DNA from 4 places in the Sphingomonas sp. CFBP 13728 genome. Region 1 is predicted to be linked to each of the others. Evidence: predicted binding sites of a transcription regulator. Region 1 holds the regulator's gene; each other region holds the start of a gene.
The links. Region 1 encodes LexA, which represses DNA repair genes until DNA is damaged. Its sites were predicted from a motif close to GTTCCNCNCTTGTTCT; they were not measured.
Positions count from the first base shown of each region.

Region 2: a site for LexA is predicted at 1,871-1,886, ahead of IFT67_RS07030 (ribonucleoside-diphosphate reductase subunit alpha). Genes of this name have one in related genera too.
Region 3: a site for LexA is predicted at 3,214-3,229, ahead of IFT67_RS16775 (ImuA family protein). Genes of this name have one in related genera too.
Region 4: a site for LexA is predicted at 1,136-1,151, ahead of IFT67_RS15525 (PA0069 family radical SAM protein). Genes of this name have one in related genera too.

Region 1 is NZ_JACYUS010000001.1:560,346-564,936, forward strand. It holds gene IFT67_RS02270 (molybdopterin molybdotransferase MoeA) at 1-605, shown strand, start outside; gene lexA (transcriptional repressor LexA) at 674-1,348, shown strand; gene IFT67_RS02280 (ComEC/Rec2 family competence protein) at 2,053-4,230, opposite strand; gene gltX (glutamate--tRNA ligase) at 4,321-4,591, shown strand, end outside.
Region 2 is NZ_JACYUS010000001.1:1,564,723-1,569,313, reverse strand. It holds gene IFT67_RS07030 (ribonucleoside-diphosphate reductase subunit alpha) at 1-1,792, opposite strand, end outside; gene IFT67_RS07025 (ATP-binding protein) at 2,465-4,048, opposite strand; partial or broken gene IFT67_RS20980 (PAS domain-containing protein) at 4,106-4,408, opposite strand.
Region 3 is NZ_JACYUS010000004.1:159,442-164,032, reverse strand. It holds gene IFT67_RS16785 (error-prone DNA polymerase) at 1-732, opposite strand, end outside; gene IFT67_RS16780 (Y-family DNA polymerase) at 729-2,519, opposite strand; gene IFT67_RS16775 (ImuA family protein) at 2,434-3,129, opposite strand; gene IFT67_RS16770 (hypothetical protein) at 3,742-4,341, shown strand.
Region 4 is NZ_JACYUS010000003.1:554,240-558,830, reverse strand. It holds gene IFT67_RS15530 (nitrilase-related carbon-nitrogen hydrolase) at 1-19, opposite strand, end outside; gene IFT67_RS15525 (PA0069 family radical SAM protein) at 42-1,112, opposite strand; gene IFT67_RS15520 (hypothetical protein) at 1,288-1,485, shown strand; gene IFT67_RS15515 (hypothetical protein) at 1,542-1,790, opposite strand; gene moaB (molybdenum cofactor biosynthesis protein B) at 2,046-2,573, opposite strand; gene IFT67_RS15505 (lytic transglycosylase domain-containing protein) at 2,579-4,450, opposite strand; gene IFT67_RS15500 (uracil-DNA glycosylase family protein) at 4,447-4,591, opposite strand, start outside.

The DNA.
Region 1 (4,591 bases):
GCGTCGCGCTCCCCGAATCGAACGGCATCATGCTCGCCGCGATGCTCGCTGACATGCCCGTCGATATCATCGATCTCGGCATCCTCCCCGACAATCTCGAAGTCCTCCGCGAAGCCTTCGCCAGCGTGCAGGCAGACCTGCTCGTCACCACCGGCGGCGCGTCGGTCGGCGACCACGACCTCGTCCGCCCGGCGATCGAAGCCGCCGGCGGTACGATCGATTTCTGGCGGATCGCGCTGCGCCCCGGCAAGCCGATGATGGCCGGCCGGATCGGCGAGATGATGGTGCTCGGCCTCCCCGGCAACCCGGTCTCCGCGTTCGTCACCGCGACGTTGTTCGTCAAACCCGTCGTCGCGCACATGGCCGGCGCATGCGATCCGCTCCCCCAGTCAACCCATGCACTGCTCGGCGAAGACCTGCCTGCGAACAACGCCCGCACCGACTATCTCCGCGCCGAACTGCGCGACGGCAAAGCCTATGCCTCGACGATCCAGGACAGCTCGATGCTCCTGACACTGGCCCGCTCGACCTGCCTCATCGTCCGCCCCGGCAACGCACCGGTTGCAAAGACAGGCGAATCGGCGGAAATCCTCGTGATCGCGTGATACGGACGCTTGACGGCGTTAATTATGTTCCATAGAAGTTCCCAGTCTGTTCCGGACGGAGAACCGCCATGCTCACGCGCAAGCAGCACGAACTCGTCTGCTTCATCAACGATCGCCTCAACGATACCGGCGTCTCGCCGTCGTTCGAGGAGATGAAGGACGCCCTCGACCTCAAGTCGAAGTCGGGCGTCCACCGTCTGATCAGCGCGCTCGAGGAGCGCAACTTCATCCGCCGCCTGCCCAACCGCGCCCGCGCGCTCGAGGTGCTGCGCATGCCCGAGCGCCCGGAAAAGAAGACGCCGTCCAAGCCGTCGAACGTCAAGGCCGCGCCCGCCGCCGCGACCCCGCAACCCGCCAACGACGTCATCGAGATCCCCCTCCACGGCCGCATCGCCGCCGGCGTCCCGATCGAAGCGTTCGAAGGCAGCACCATGCTCGCCGTCCCGGCCGCGCTGCTCGGCACCGGCGAACACTACGCCCTCGAAGTCTCGGGCGACTCGATGGTCGAAGCCGGCATTCTCGACGGCGACTACGCCCTGATCCGCCGCACCGAAACTGCACGAGACGGCGAGATCGTCGTAGCGCTGATCGAAGACAGCGAAGCCACCCTCAAATACTTCCGCCGCGAAGGCGCCATGGTCCGCCTCGACCCGGCAAACCGAGCCTACGACCCCCAACGCTACGCCCCCGCCCAAGTCCGCGTCCAAGGCAAACTCTCCGGCATCCTCCGCCGCTACGACTAAGCCGCGGAGGGGTAGCCGATGTGGCTGCCCGGTGTGCCGGCGTTGTTCTCCGGTCGCACCGGCGAGGCAGGATGCCGATCGGCAGGACGGATTCCTCATTGCGTCGGTTACCGGGCAATAGAATTGTTCAACAAGCCCGGCAACTTGAGCAAGAGCGTTGAAGATAGCGCAAGTGTTTTGATACAGTCTTCACACAATGCCGTGAGTCGCGTGGGCGTCTATTTTCAATGCGACATGGCATTCGGAAGACGATTCCACATTTCATTGCAAAACGGCGCTTGCGGCCCAAATCTATAATCTCTGTGCCTCCGCGCCTTTGCGCGAATATCTCGTCGACAACCCTCAGCGCAACAGAAGATTGGTTCGCGCAGAGGCGCAGAGACGCAGAGGTGTTCCGCTCCGAGAAGAACGCCGCTGTTCCAAATGCCATCGGAATGAGACCCAGACAACCACTCGCCAAATTTACTCTGCGCTGCAAAATTTCTCCGCGGCTCCGCGTCTCCGCGTGAACATTCATCTGACTAAAATCGCCCGCGGCTACGGATGATTGTGCTCACGTAAAGGCGCAAAGCTGTTGTGTCTGGACCAGCCTACCGTCCTCCCCAGGCACAGAGGAAGCCGACATGACACTCTCGTTTATTAAAATGGCCGCGGTTTATCAGGTCATGCCGCCTTCGCGCCTTTTGCGTGGTTAATTTTACGCGTCAGCGTTTCCCATTTACTCGAAACGCCGATGCTGAGCCCCGAAACCCGCCCTGCTGCGGCTTGAATGGAGTGCGTTCGAGGATTGGCGGGTCGCGCCAAGGGTGGCGGTCGCCCGCGTTCAGTATCGTCACGACCGTCCCCGCCCCCAAGGTCAGCGCGACGCCGCCCGTCCGCCGGAGGACGCGGCGATCCAGTTTCAGCCACCGCGGTACGCACCGTTTCGGCAGCCCACGTTCGCTGACAACAACGTCGGCGCTCCGACAGGCGGTGATCAGCTCGGCGATCGGGACCATATAGGCGCTGCGCGTCGCAAGGACCCGCCACATCCGTCCCCGTGCGGCGATATCGGTGACGCACAGATCGCGACTGCACCGCGCATCGGGTTGGTCCGCCAGCAACAGCGGCTCGCCGTCCACCCCACCATTCTCCGCCAGCATGTCACGCGTATAGTCGCCCGCCCTATCGCGCAGCATCGCGAGCCCCGCCGCCGTCCGCACCGCGACATGACGCCCGTCGCCGGTCACGAGAACATCCGGCGCCGGCGTCGTCAGCGCCCAGACCGCCCCGATCGCCAGCGGGACCACCCCGAGTCGCCGCCACCGCGTCCGCCACAAGGCGATCCAGATGCCCCCGACGATCATCAAGGCGAACGCCGCCGTCGGCATCGCTGGCAAGGACCGCACCGATCCTGGCGCGCTGGCAACGATATGCGCCAGCCACAGCAGAGCATCGAGCGAGCGCTGGACCAGCCACCATATCGGCGCTCCGAGCCCGCCCGCATCGAGCAGCAACGCCAACGCTTCCAACGGCATAACGACGAAGGTCGTCAGCGGGATTGCGATGATGTTGGCGAACGCGCCGTAGAGCCCGGCCTTGTGGAAATGATAGACGGCGATCGGCATCAGCGCGAACTCGACGAGCAGGCCGGTGAGCAACAGCGATGCTATGCCGCGAGCGAGGCGGCGCGGCCTGCCTTCCTCATGGGGGCCGAAGAACGCGCGAATGGCTGGATGCTCGTGCAGCGCCATGATCGCGGTGATCGCCGCGAACGAGAGCTGGAAGCTCGGCCCCGCCGCCGATTCGGGTAGAACCAGCATGACGCACGCCGCCCCCGCCGCGACGAGGCGCAAGGTCATCGCCTCTCGGCCCATCGCCAGCGCCGCCAGTACGAGCAGCGCGGCGACGCACGACCGGATCGTCGGGACCTGGCTGCCGGTCAGCAACGTATAGCCGATCGCCGCCGCCGCTCCCGCCAACGCAGCGATCAAAGGCAAGCGCGCGTGCAGCGCTAACCAAGGACTCAGCGCCAGCAGCCGCAGCACGATCAACATCGTTGCCGCCACCGCTGCGGTGATATGCAACCCGCTCACCGACAGCAGATGCGCGAGTCCGGCGCGGCGCATCGCTTCCGAATCCTCCTCGCTGATCGCACCGACGTCGCCGGTTGCGAGCGCTGCGGCGATACCGCCTGCGCTGCCGTCCAGTCGCGATACGATGTGGTGCGAAAGCGCGCCGCGGATGCCGGCTCCCGACTCGCTCGGCGTCGTCACGACCACCGGTGCGAAACCTCTTCCTGTCGCTCCGATCCCGCCGAACCAAGCAACTCGGGCGAAATCGTAGGCGCCCGGCACCGCGGGCAGCGGCGGCGGCATCAGCCGCGCCCGCAGACGCACGACCGCTCCCGTTCCCAGCAGCTTCGGCGCATCCGACTCCGCCAGATTGACGCGGATGCGGTATGGCAGGGTCACCGGTTGCCCGTCGGTCTCGGCGCCCTTCCCGATCGGCAGCAGCGTCAGCCGGACCAGCTTCCGCGCCACCAGCGGCTCAATCGCCTCCACCCTCGCGGAGAAACTCGCGACCGACGGTCCGCCCAGCACTGGTCGCGCTACCAACTCCGATCGCGCCCAGATGAGACCCAGACCCAGCGCCGCAGTCAGCAACCCAATCGCGAGCGACCGCGCCGCACGGCCACCCTGCCCCACCGCCAGACATGCCAACCCGCTCGCCACCAGCAGCAGTATTGCCACGCACCACGCTGCCGGATCCGGCAGCGCGAACCACAACGCGATTCCCGCACCCAGCATCACCGGCAGCCACAGCACCAGCTGGTCGCGCTCCGCCTCCAGCCAGCGCTCCACGGCGAGCCCGACGACAGCCCCCCATCGCGGCACGCCCATTTGTCGCCGCCAAGGACGCATGCTAGGGGCGGCGACGGCTGTTATGGCCATCGTTTCTCCATTGTTTCATCAGTCTGGGAGCACCCGCGGTTGGGCGCAATATCTGATACGGGCACCGCCAATTCGGCCGCACCCGTGGTTACCCGTTTCGCTCCGTCGCCGACGGGGTTCCTGCATCTTGGCGGCGCGCGCACCGCGCTGTTCAACTGGCTGTTCGCCAAGGCAAATGGCGGCAAGTTCCTGTTGCGGATCGAGGATACAGACCGGGTCCGCTCGACCCAGCCGGCGATCGACGCGATCATCGACGGAATGCGCTGGCTCGGGCTCGACTGGGACGGCGATGCCGTCATGCAGTTCGCCG
Region 2 (4,591 bases), 1.0 Mb from region 1:
AGAGCGACTTGATGCCGAGCTCCCATGCGCGGAAGTGGAGCATCAGCAGGTCCCACTTCTCGACGTCGGCGGGGATGAACAGGTTCAACGACTGCGCCTGGTCGATGTACGGGGTGCGATCCGCCGCCAGTTCGAGCAGCCAGCGCTGGTCGATCTCGAACGACGTCTTGTAGCAGTCCTTTTCCTCGACCGAGAGGAAGTCGAGATGCTGGACCGAACCGCCCTGCTCGAGGATCGAGTTCCACACCGCGTCGCTGTTCTTCGACTTCTCGCTCAGCATCTTTTCCAGATACGGATTCTTGATCGAGAAGCTGCCCGACAGCGTCTTGTGCGTGTAGATGTTCGCCGGGATCGGCTCGATGCACGCCGACGTGCCGCCGCAGATGATCGAGATCGACGCGGTCGGGGCGATCGCCATCTTGCAGCTGAAGCGCTCCATCGCGCCGACGTCGGCGGCGTCGGGGCAGGGGCCGCGCTCGATCGCGAGCTGCATCGAGGCTTCGTTGGCCTGGCTGCTGATGTGCTTGAACATGCGCAGGTTCCACGACTTCGCCATCGCGCCCTCGAACGGGATGCCGCGCGCCTGGAGGAAGCTGTGGAAGCCCATCACGCCGAGCCCGACCGACCGCTCGCGGCCTGCGCTATAGGCGGCGCGCTCCATGCCGGGTTCGTGGCGGTCGATGTAATCCTGCAGCACGTTGTCGAGGAAGCGCATGACGTCCTCGATCAGGCCCTTCTCGTCCTTCCACTGATCCCATGTCTCGAGGTTCAGCGACGACAGGCAGCAGACCGCGGTCCGCTCGTTGCCAAGATGATCCTTGCCGGTCGGCAGCGTGATCTCCGAGCACAGGTTCGAGGTCGAGACCTTGAGGCCGAGTTCGCGGTGATGCTTGGGCATCGCCTTGTTCACGTGATCGGCGAAGACGATGTACGGCTCGCCGGTCTGGAGACGGGTCTCGACGAGCTTCTGGAACAGCGAGCGCGCGTCGACGGTGGCGCGGATCGCCTGGTCCTTTGGCGAGCGGAGGTGCCATTCCTCACCGTTGCGGACGGCCTCCATGAAGGCGTCGGTGATCAGCACGCCGTGGTGGAGGTTCAAAGCCTTGCGGTTGAAATCGCCCGAGGGTTTGCGGATTTCGAGGAATTCCTCGATCTCGGGGTGCGAGACGTCGAGATAGACTGCGGCCGAACCGCGGCGCAGCGAGCCCTGGCTGATCGCGAGCGTCAGCGAATCCATGACGCGGACGAACGGGATGATGCCGCTGGTCTTGCCGTTGAGGCCGACCGGCTCGCCGATGCCGCGGACGTTGCCCCAATAGGTGCCGATGCCGCCGCCGCGCGAGGCGAGCCAGACATTCTCGTTCCAGGTGTCGACGATCCCGCCGAGGCTGTCGGGGACCGAGTTGAGGTAGCACGAGATCGGCAGGCCGCGGCCGGTGCCGCCGTTCGACAGAACGGGGGTGGCGGGCATGAACCAGAGCTTCGAGATCGCGTCGTACAGCCGCTGCGCATGGCCGGCGTCGTCGGCATAGGCGGAGGCGACGCGGACGAACAGGTCCTGGTAGCTCTCGCCCGGGAGCAGATAGCGATCCCTGAGCGTGTCCTTGCCGAATTCGGTGAGGAGCGCGTCGCGGCTATGATCGACCTCGACCGGGTAGATCTGCGCGCGCACGGAGTGGCTGTCCTGCGCCTGGCGCGGGGCCTTGGGAGCCTCGGCTTCGATGGTGGGGGCTGCTTGGTCGATCGTGTCTGTGGTCATGTCGCTATCCCGGCTGCTGTCTCTGAAATCCATCGAAACCGCTCCTAGTGTTCTGTATTCGTTCGAATCGGCGTCATGTCGCCATGCTACCATCGGACGGCCCCTAACGGGAGAACAAAAAGTGACCATCGCGGCGGTGGAAGGCGCGCATATGATCGGTTCGCATAGGGCTATGCGAGGGATGTTCTACCAGCGATTGGGTCCGCCCCCGAACGCAACCCCAAGAGATTGTGCCAAAGCGCGATGAGACGCAAGGGGGTGAAGGGGTGGTCGGGGGCTCGGTTCGTCGCGTTCGCGTGCGGGTTGGCCGGGCGGGATATTCGCGACGCGTGGACTTCTGCGGGGTTCAAGATGTGCAAGGGGGCGAAGGGGGAACGAAAAATTATTTAAGGGCGGAAGGTGGCAAATGTTTCTTCGGAGGGGAGGTGTGGGAGTGGGGCACTGGATATGGGGGACCGCTCTAGTTCCCCCGCGAAAGCGGGGGCCCAGGAGCCACGAACGTCGTCCTACTTGATTCCTGGACCCCCGCCTTCGCGGGGGAACGGTGGTGATGCGAAGGTAACCTCAAATCACCCCACCCCGGCGAAGGCCGGGGCCCAATTGGGGGACGGTGATAACGAAACGCAGCGCGCCGTTACGACCACCTTTCCACTTGGGCCCCGGCCTTCGCCGGGGTGGTGGCAATTGGGCGGGAGAGGGCCTGCTCTACCCCTCGATCATCGTCCGGATCTGCGTCGCCAGCGCTTCCATCGCAAACGGCTTGGTGATCATCGACATGCCCGGCTCCAGGAAGCCCGACGCCAGTGCGGCATTCTCCGCATAGCCCGTCATGAACAGCACGCGGAGGTCCGGACGCAGCGCGCGGCCGGCGTCGGCGACCTGGCGACCGTTCAGGCCGGGCAGGCCGATGTCGGTGACGAGCAGGTCGACGCGTTCCATCGTGCGCAGGCGCTCAAGCCCGGCGGGGCCGTCATGCGCCTCGATCGCCTGATAGCCCAATTCGCCCAGGACCTCGACGATCAGCGCGCGGACGACCGAATCGTCCTCGACCACCAGTACGATCTCGCCCGCATCAGTGACGTGGTCCTGCGTCAGGCCGGGCAGCGCCTCGTCCTGCTCCGCTTCGCCGTAATGGCGGGGCAGATACAGCTTGATCGTCGTGCCCTGGCCGAGCTCGCTATAGATCCTCGCATAGCCTTCGGACTGGCGCGCGAAGCCGTAGATCATCGACAGGCCGAGCCCGGTCCCCTGGCCGATCGGCTTGGTCGTGAAGAACGGCTCGAATGCCTTGGCAATCGTGTCGGCGGACATGCCGGTGCCGGTGTCCGACACGCAGATGCACACGTAATGGCCGGGCCGGACGTCGCGCTGGCTGGCGGCGAAATGGTCGTCGAGGTGCGCGTTGCACGTCTCGATCGTCAGCTTGCCACCGTGCGGCATCGCGTCGCGCGCGTTGATGACGAGGTTGAGCAACGAGTTCTCGAGCTGGTTGGGATCGCACAATGTCGTCCACAAACCACCGGCGAGCACCATCTCGAGCTCGATCTGCTCGCCGGTGGTGCGGCGGAGCAGGTCTTCGAGCGAGGCGACCAGCGGGTTGACCTTGACCGGGCGCGGATCGAGCGGCTGGCGGCGCGAGAACGCGAGCAAGCGGTGGGTCAGCGACGCGGCACGGTTGGCAGCGGTGGTCGCGCCGGTGATGAAGCGATCGAGTTCGCCCACCCGACCTTGCGCGACGCGGCGCTGGACGATCTCCAGGCTGCCGGTGATGCCCTGGAGCAGATTGTTGAAATCGTGCGCGATGCCGCCGGTCAGCTGGCCGACCGCTTCCATCTTCTGCGCCTGGCGAAGTGCCTCCTGCGCCTCGACCAGTTCCTGCGTGCGGTCGCGGACGCGCTGTTCGAGGTCGGCGTTGAGCGATTGCAGGTCGCGTTCGAGCGTCTTGCGGTCGGTGACGTCGGCGCCCTCGACGAACACGCCGACGACCGCGCCGGTCGCGTCACGGATCGGTTGATAAACGAAATCGACGTAGCGATCGTCGATCGGGCCACCGGGTTCGGCCTGGACCGCATACAGCATGCCGCGTGCCGTGAAGGCATCGCCGCTCGTGAACACGCCGTCGAGCAGGTCGAGGAACCCCTGTTCGACCGCATCGGGCAAGGCATCGGCGACGGTGCGGCCCAGCACTTCGCGGTGGCCGATCAGCTTGTCGTAGCCGGGGTTGGTCAGCTCGAACCGGTGCTCGGGCCCGCGCAACATCGCCATGAAGGTGGGCGCCTGCGCGAACATCTGGCTCATCCGCTCGCGCTCGTCGCGCAGCGCGCGTTCGGTCTGGACGCGCTCGGTGCTTTCGTACGTCGAGCAGAACATGCCCGCGATCGCGCCGCTTTCATCGCGGACGGGCGAGTAGGAGAAGGTGAACCAGGCGTGCTCGTCATAGCCCTTGCGGTCGGTGACGAGTTGCAGGTTCTCGAAGAACGACGCTTCGCCCGCCAGCGCCTTGTCGACCAGGGGACTGATATCGCCCCAGACATCCGCCCACACGTCGGCGAACCGTTGGCCGAGCGCCTGCGGGTGCTTGTCGTGCATGATGCGCGCGTAATGGTCGTTATAAAGGAAGCCGAGCTCGGGGCCCCAGGCGAGGCACATCGCAAATTCCGAGGCGAGCATCAGCGAAACGATCGAGCGGAGCGACTGCGGCCAGTGCTCGATCGGCCCCAGCGGCGACGACGACCAGTCGTGCGCGCGGATCATCGCGGCCATCTCGCCGCCACCGGTCAGGAAATCGGCCTCGGCCGTTTGTGTGGTCATCTCAAATTCCTGCCGGGTCGC
Region 3 (4,591 bases), on a different contig from region 1:
GATGTCGACGCTCGCGCGCAAAGCATCGGGATACGCCTTGAACCGCCGAACCATCTCGTCGGGGGATTTGAGTGCACGGTCGGCGTTGACCTCACGCCGGTAGCCGAGTTCGTCGACGGTGCATTTCTCACGCACGGCGGTCACGACGTCCTGCAGCAGCCGCGCTTCGGGCGCGTGATAGAGGACATCACCCGTCACCACTGCGCGAACGCCAGCGCCGCCCGCCTGACGCGCCAGTGCATCGATCCGCACGGCATCGTCCGGCCGGCGCCGCTGAAACAGCGCCATATACCCGCGACGACCATAGAGTGTCTTCAGGTCGGCGAGCGCTGCCAGATTATCCTCGTCCGGCTCAACCGGCAGCAGGATGGCGATCATGCCCTCCGACCAGGGTTCGAGGTCATGCCAGTGCAGGAGGCATCCCCCCTTCCCCGCCCGCTTCTTACCCACCGTCAGCAGGCGCGTCAGGCGCGACCAGGCGGGGCGGTTGGTCGGGTACAGCAGCAACTGCCGCCCGCAGGAGAGATTGACGCGCGTGCCGGCGATCGAGCGAACGCCCGTCGCCTTCTGCGCTTCCCAGGCGCGCACCACACCCGCGACGGTGCCGATGTCGCTGACCCCAACCGACGGATAGCCGAGCAGCGCTGCAGCCGCGAACAGTTCCTCAGGGCTCGAGGCGCCGCGCAGCAGCGAGAAGTGGGTGAGGACCTGGAGTTCGACATAGTCGGTCATGCGAACACGCCGTGCATCCACCAGCTGAGATCGCCGGTGTCCTCGACGAACCCGTCGCCACGCCGGAACACCCAGTAACGACCGCCCGTCTCGTCTTCGACGCGGTAATAGTCACGCACCGCCCACACTTCCGCGTCACGGCGCCACCACTCACCGTGGATCCGCTCGGGGCCGTCGCCGGCCACGACCTTGTGCGGCCGGCCGCGCCACTCGAACCGCCGGGGCGGCTGATCGGGCATCAGCGCGATCACGCCCCACAGCGGTTCGGGTCTGGCCAGCAGGCGCGTCGGCCGTCGCCATTTTGGCCAGCCCGCGGGTGCTACCACCGGGTCGGCGCGCATGACGGCGCGCTCGGGCACGTGGCTTTCAACAGGGGCAATCCGAAATACGGCGTCAGCGCCGATGCGGCCGGCAACGACATCGACGAGCCGGGCGGGATCGCGCACGAGAACCTCACCGGCGAGAACCGCGCCGAGATCGATCGCGTCGAGCGGCTCGGTGTGCGGCGCCGCCAGATAAAATTGCTCGAGCCCCAGTCCTGGATCGATACGTTCGATCCTGAGCTTCATGAGCCGCAGCAGGTGCGAGACCTCGCGCGTCGGGCGTGAGGTGCCGACGGCCACGACCTGCTCGCTGCCATCGACGCGTAGCCCGCCGAGCCGTAGTGATCGTACGCCGAGCCCTTTCGCGCGGAGCAGCTCGGCCATGTCACCAAGCAGATCCTCCATGACCTGCGCGATTGCGTCTGCGGTGACGATCGGTTCGAGCAATCGGCGCTCGACGATCGGCATGACCTCGTCGGTCCGCGGCGTGATCGGTTCGGCGACCGCCCCGAGGGCCTGATCGAGCCGCGTGATCGCCGCCAGCCCGAGCCGACGTGCCAGGGGCCCGCGTGCAACCGGCAGGAGATCGGCCACGCGTTCGAAGCCGAACTTACGGGCGGCGACGAGCGCCGTGCCTGCGAGGCGCAAGGCGGCGACCGGCAGGCCGCTGAGTGCTTCGACCGTCCGCCCTGTGGGCACGATCGCGATGTCGGCCGACCCGAACCGGGCAACGGCATGGGCGGCGCCCGGTGTGTCCGCCACCGCCACGCGTGCCGTGAACCCGGCACGCTGGCAAAACGCGCGCAGACGCCGACAGAACCGTTCTTCGCCGCCATGGAGATGCGCGCAGCCGGTCAGGTCGAGCCATAGCCCATCGGGCGGCGTGGCCGCTGCGATCGGCGACCAGCGGCGCACCGCGCGTAGCGCGAGCTGATCCAGCATCGCGGCATCCGCCTCCGTCTCGGACGGTCGGATGTCGAGATCGGACACCAGCGCACGCGCATGGGTCGCGGCCATCCCGATAGTGATCCCCAACGCCGCAGCGCCATCGCAGGCGGCCACGACCTCTTCGCGCCGGCCAACCTTGCCGACCAGCGCAAGCGGCGCCCTGTGGAACGCAGCAACGGTCGCCGCGACCTTCTCGTGAATGTCTTCCTGCGCTGGTCCGTGGAACGGATTGTTCGCCGCTTCCGAGCGTCGGCCAAGTTCGCGCATAGGCGGCTTTGCATGGGCAGGCAGCGCTGCGATCTGGCCTTCCACGTCTTGCCTGGTCGCTACGTCGGCGCGAGCCCAGCGCGCACCCGGCCGCCACCCGCCGCCCCGCGGTACGGAGCACGCACCGGGATCGTCGTCGACGGGAGGCTGAAGGGCGGGCCGCTCAGGCGGCCGCGTAGCGTGCCGGTCCAGCCGTCTCAGCCGCTCGATGGCCAAGTGCGGCAGGAACAGCGAGACAACCCGTCTCATCGCAGCCCTCCAAAATCATCGAAAATGCTTCGCCGCCACGCTGCCGTGCGACCTCGACCTGCCACCGCGATCGGCCGACGCCGGCAACCCCCAGGCGCTCGGAGGACGCACTGGCGATCCGCCAGCGCGTCCAGGCCGCGGACGGTTCGGCGAGTGGATCCTGCTCGCGGTTACGTCGGCGTCGCAGGATTAGAATGGGAATGTCGGCATCGGCTGCCACAAGTTGCAGGCGCCGGGTCGCCACCATCGACATCCGGCTTACCTCGGCGATCACCGCCGACGGCGTTCCGTCGCGCACCGCATCTTCGACGACCGCGAGCAAGGCCGCATCGTCACGGGGTTGTGCATGGATCAAGTCGGCAGGCGATAGGCCCGCCTGTTCGAGGCCAGGGGCATAGAGATCGTTGCGACAGCTCACCCACAGCACCGGTCCGCCTGTGTGGACCGCCTCTCGCGCGGCGATGCCTGCCAGGAACAGCGTTGCCGCGGCATCGTCGACCATCGAACAGCTTAGTGCGGCGACCTCGTGCAGTGCTCCAGCGCGAAGGCCCCTGCTTGCGAGGCGATCGTCGAGCGCAGGGATACCGAACGGCATGATGCGGTGATCCATCACCGGCGTTGCGATTGTCCGCAGGTGGGCGATGCTGGTCGGCAGGGACTCGAGGGCGTTGATCATGATATCTAGACTCTACATGTTCCCTTTATGTTCCGTTACCAAAACCGTTTGGTCAAGCGTCAGACTCGAGACTCATGTGGATAAACGTTCCGGCTAGGAACGCTGCGAAGCGCGTCTGGCTATGTGTCGCGGAGGCGGGCTGTCGGACCTGCGCGTATCCGAACGATTGTCGTCAGGCATGCGATCAATGTGTGGGATCCAGACCGTTTCCTCGCAGTGTCGAGCCTCGTAGATACCGCCGCTGTCATCAAGCTGGCCAGGGAACGAGTTTGGTTTAACCTTTCTCCAAGTGCATGAAATGCAATCCGGATTAGCCAGGTTTGCAATCGCCATTGCCCGGTCTGCCGGATATCAAGATAACGCCTTTCAGGCATCCTCTCCTAAAAACTTCTAGGGTCGCTTTTGGCGGCCCCTTTTTTTTGTCTGAAGGCGGTCGGCACAGCTTATCCGGTGCTCTGCGCTACCGGGGGTTCGCGTACAGCGATCGGCTGTCGTCGAGCATGCTGATGGGTGTCCAGTCCGCTTGGACGGACCGACCTGCGGCCGTTGGCGCCCGCCTTTGTCGCGGCGCAGCCCAGTCTTGAGGTATTCGTACGCCATGCGCGAGAAACCAAGGATCGCACCCTTCGGCGTGAGATGGTTCGTGAGCAATTCAAGGCGCTCTGGGACGAAGTTCGCGGACCGGATGCCGTCAGTTCGGCAACGTGGACCGGGCGCCCTTCCCTACGCAAGCATGCCGCTTCCATTCAGGCACTAGCGCCTGTTGCCCTGGAAGCCGTGCAACGGCTGATTGACGATGAGGAACTCGCTTGCGACAATGGTGGGCCGGTCGATGCCGATCGCGCGGTAGCGCTGCAGCAGCTGAAGGCGCTGCATCGTGCGCTGGGCGATCTGATCGCGGCAGTCGATCAAGGTCGATCGCTCGAGCCAGTGTTGGAACGGCTTCGGTTTGTCCGCCAGGAGGCGAAAGTCGCGATCGGTAAGGTGACGGCAGCGCTGCCCGTGACGACGTCGGCGCTGATCGCGTTTGGCAGCATTGTCGGCATCGTCGAGTTCTTCGTCGGCAATGTCGTTGTTGCGGTCGCGGCCGGGGATAGCAGGCAATACGCTTACGGACGCGATGCTGAGGAAGGAGACGGGCCTTAGTTAGTAGACCAGCGAATTGGTTATGTCTTTACCTCGTAAACTGGGCCGCTTCCCGATGTATATTACAGGCCCGATCAAGAAATGCTCTCATGCAAGCAACAGAGTTCGGAGTAAACGAAACATCTTGGCCATCCCCGCGATCAGATATCTGGCCGTCAGCGAGCAGATGAGCAAGCCACCGGCGCCCGACAGCCATTGATGCTCCAGACATGTCTATCATTCTATTTTCGGTCATCATCTTGTTATTCGA
Region 4 (4,591 bases), on a different contig from region 1:
GGAACGCTGCTATCCGCACGGCCGCAACGCAGGACGATCGGTCAAAACAACTCTCCCTGCGGCCCCCTCGGCGCGCGGAACAGGTCGTTGCGTATCGCGATCCGTTCCTGGTTCAGCCCGTGTTTGGCGCAGGCGATCCGGAACCGCGTACCCAGCAGGTCGGCCCATGGTCCTTGCCCCTTCATCCGCGTGAAGAAGTTCGGATCATTGTCGCGGCCACCTCGCAGCGAGGCGATCGTCGCCATCACCTTGCCAGCGCGATCGGGGAAATGTTGGTCGAGCCACGCACGGAACAGCGGTGCGACTTCGAACGGCAGCCGTACCGGGATGAAGAACGCCCGGCTGGCACCAGCCTCCGCCGCACGCGCGATCAAATGCTCGATCTCGTGATCGGTGATCGCGGGGATGACCGGCGCGATCGACACGTACACCGGTACGCCTGCGTCCGCGAGCTTGCGCACCGCCGCCAGCCGTCGCTCGGGATGCGGCGCACGCGGCTCGACGGTCGACGCCACCTTCGGATCGAGCGAGGTGATCGACATCGCCACCGCCGCCAGGCCCTTCGCAGCCATCGGCGCCAGCAGGTCCAGATCGCGCACCACGCGGTCCGACTTGGTCGTGATCGTCAGCGGATGATCGGTCTCTCTGAGCACTTCGATGATGCCGCGGGTGATCCGCCAGTCGGTCTCGATCGGCTGGTACGGGTCGGTGTTCGTGCCCAGCGCCATCGGCGCGACGAGATACCCCGGCTTGCTCAACTCCGCCCGCAACAGCGCCGCCGCCGAGGGCTTGGCGAACAGCTTGCTTTCGAAATCGAGCCCGGGCGATAGGTCGTGAAACGCATGACTCGGCCGCGCGAAACAGTAGATGCAGCCGTGTTCGCATCCTCGATAGGGATTGATCGAGCGGTCGAACGGTACGTCGGGCGAGGCGTTGCGGCTGATGATCGTCCGCGGCGTCTCGACCGTCACCGTCGTCCGCAGCTTCGGCGCGATCCCGTCGATCCCTTCGCGCATGTCGAGCCAGTCACCATCAGCCTCGGTCTGCGGCAGGTTGAAGCGACGGCTTTCGTCGTTGCGCGTTGCTCCGCGAACCGGTCGGGCGGTCTTCATCGCACGACGATACACGCAATTCACGAACAAAAGAAGAACATAGTTGATGGCGCGGTGCTGGCGAACCCGTCGAGCCTTGATCCATATCTAGTTAAATAAACGCAGGTTTCTAAAGGCTTGGCGCTGGTACGAAAGAATACTCGCCGCCTGCCGCGATAGCGCGTAGGGCAGGCACATGACGGAACAGATCACCACGGTGGAACGGGCATTCGAGTTGGCGCGATCGGGCGAATGCGAGTCGGTGAACGCGCTACGCCAGCGGTTGCGCCGCGAGGGGTATGACGCGGTTCATCTTCATCTTCACGGTGCGTCGATCAACAAGCAGCTCGTCGATCTCATCCATACCGCGAGGGGCGGCTCCGCGCTGGCGTAAGGCGGCCGCGGTCCGGTCGCGACGATCACGAGATCGCCCGACCGAACCATCACGCGTCACTTCTGCGCCAGAGCCATCGTCTTGGGCATGTTCAGACCGGCTGCCGACCATTCCGCGCTGGTCTTGCAGGTCGTCCTACCGATCCGCGAGCCGGTCACGGCGGGATCGTTCAAGCAGTATTTCTGCGTCTTGGCATCGTATTTGAGCACCGTCTTCTGGATCGAATCCTGCGGTGCCGCGAGGGCTGGAACGCCAGTGGCCAGAACGGCGACGGCAACGAGGCTCTTCAGGAAGATCGAGGTCATGGCAGCATCCTTGTGATGGTTGGTACGAGGCGCCCGATGGGGCGACATCTCGATCAATGCATCTGGCGTGCCAGTTATATAATACAGTGCATCAGTCGTCGTAAGTCGTTGAGGATGCCGGAAACTTCTTGATCGTGCGCAGGCAGAAAGCGGATTCTCCACTTGGTACGCCGCACTATCTAATGGTGATAACCGCGAGAAAATGGTCCGAGTTCGCGTGCTCGATCGCTAATTTAGCGAACAGGCCCGCGCCGGTTAGCGCTCTAGCAGCCGCGGCATCAGCTCGACGAAGTTGCAGGGCCGATGGCGGCTATCGAGCTGGTCGCGCAATATGCCGTCCCAGCCGTCCTTCACCGCGCCGGTCGAGCCGGGCAGCGCGAAGATATAGGTGCCGTGCGACACGCAGGCGCACGCCCGAGACTGGACCGTCGAGGTGCCGATCGTCTGATAGCTCAGCATGCGGAAGAGCTCGCCGAAGCCGGGGATCATCTTCTCGGCGACCTGCTCCACGGCTTCAGGCGTCACGTCGCGCCCGGTCACGCCGGTGCCGCCGGTGGTGATGATGCAGTCGACCTCCGGATCGCCGATCCACGCGTGCAGGCGCGAGACGATCGTCTCGACGTCGTCCTTCTCGATCCGGCGGTCGGCGAGAACATGCCCCGCCTCGGTCAGCCGCGCGACCAAAGTATCGCCCGAGCGATCCTCGGCAAGGCCACGCGTGTCCGACACGGTCAGCACGGCAATTCGGACCGGCAGGAACGTCCGGCTTTCATCGATCGGCATGAAACTCAGTCCGCGCGCGTGACGGTGGTGGACTGCGGTCCGACGCTGGCATTCACCGCGACGGTGGCGTTCAACGGCGCCGTGCTGGCACGATATTGCGTGTACGGCTTGGCCGCCATCCGCACCGCGGTTGCCCCCGGCAGGCCGGGGAAGCGCGGCCACATGCCCTGCGCCAGCGCGTTGCGGCTGGTCGATGCCTTCTTGCCGCCCTGCGCCTCGTACATCCAGTAGTTGCGCAGCACGGTGGTGACGTAGCCGCGCGTCTCCCAGTACGGGATGCTTTCGATATACATCAGCGGATCGCCGTTATCGTGGACGATCGCGTTCCAGTCGCCGACCGGACGCGGACCTGCATTATATGCCGCGATGACCTTGGGCAGCAGCCCGCCGGTGACGCCCGCCATGTCGCGCAGACGCTCGAGATGGCGCTGGCCGACATCCATGTTGGTGCTCGGCTTGGTCAGTGCTTTCACGTCGATCGAGGTGCCACGCTCGCGCGCGAAGTCGGTCGCGGCGGCAGGCATGATCTGCATGAGACCGTACGCGCCGGCCGGGCTCTTGATCGTGTTGCGGAACCGCGATTCCTCGAGCGTGTGCGCGTAGACCAGTGCCTTGTCGATGTGCCAGCCGCTGTCGGGCGTCCAGTTCGGCGTCGGATAGCGCGCCTCGGCGGTCGACGTGACCCCCTGCGGGCAGTTGTGCGCGAGCCAGACGGTCGTAGCGGGCAGGCTCAGCGCTTCCGCCACCCGGACCAGGTTGCCGAACTCGCGCGGATCGCCAATTTTCGCCTGCTGACGGATGACGGTATCGGCCAGGTCGGTCTCGCCGACCTCGACCAGTGCCGCCGCGACGCGGACGTTCGGACGCTTGCCGACGACCTTCCAGTCGCTGGCCACGAGCCCGCCAACCGACGTGCCCTTGTCTTTCATCGCGAGCTGCTGGCGCGCGAGCTGGCCGTAGAAGCTCTCGCCGAACTGCGCCGCAGCCTTCAGCCGACCCTCAATCTTGTCGGGCCGCGAGCACACCATGTCCGCGCGCGACGCCCAATACAGCGCCGCCGCGCGCAGATCGACATCGCCGGCCCGCGCCGCGACACCTTCGAACCCGGTCTCGGCATTCGCGCAATCGTTCTGCCGCCACGCCGACAGCGCGCCGACCCAGCGGCCCTGGACCGCCCAGTCGCCGACGCCGTCCTGCGCCTTTGCCGCCATCACGCGCGCGTTCACGTCGTCGCCCTGGAGGAAGTAAATCCACGCGATCTTCTGCTGCCACTCGGTCAGCGCTTCCGGAGTAAGCCCTGGCGTACTCTCCAGCAGCGACTGCGCCTCGCGGCCCATGTCCGCCTTCACATAAGGCTGCATCTTCAGCGCCAGATCGGCCGCGATCATGTCGCCCTGCAGGCTCTTGGCGCGGACGCGACGCGGGGCGCCGTCCTGCCAGATAAGCCGCTGCGCCGTGGGGAGGGGGGGCAGGTCGACCGCGCCGCGGGTCGTCGCGAGGCGCGAGATCTGCGCGGCTTCGGGCAGTTCGGGCGCTTCGTTGAGCAGCGCGACCAACGGCTCCATCTCGACGCGAGGCGAGCCCTTCGCCGTATACATCTCGGCGCGCGCGATCGCGTGCAGCGGGCCGGGCTTCATCGTGTCGAGCCCGATCTGCGCGTCGGTCCACTTGCCGTCGCGGATCGCCGCGAACACGGTTCTGTAGGCCTCGCGCTGGCTCGCATCGAGCTGGTCGGGGATCTGTTCGATCGTCGGTGCGCCGATCAACTGCGTCGTGCCGAGCCGCGCGTCGCCAGCGGGCTCACCGGCAACGGTCGCCGCGAGTGCTGGAAAGGGGAGGGCGCTGAGCCCCAGAACGATAGCTAGAGTCCGAATCATCTCACACCCTCTTGCGACGTCAGTCCGCGCATCAGCATCTGCAAATCCTTCCAGGCCTCGGCCTTGGCCGCGGGCTTCTCGATCAGAAACCGCGGATGAAAGCTCGCGACCACGCCGGTCTCGTCGGAAGCTTTGCCAGAC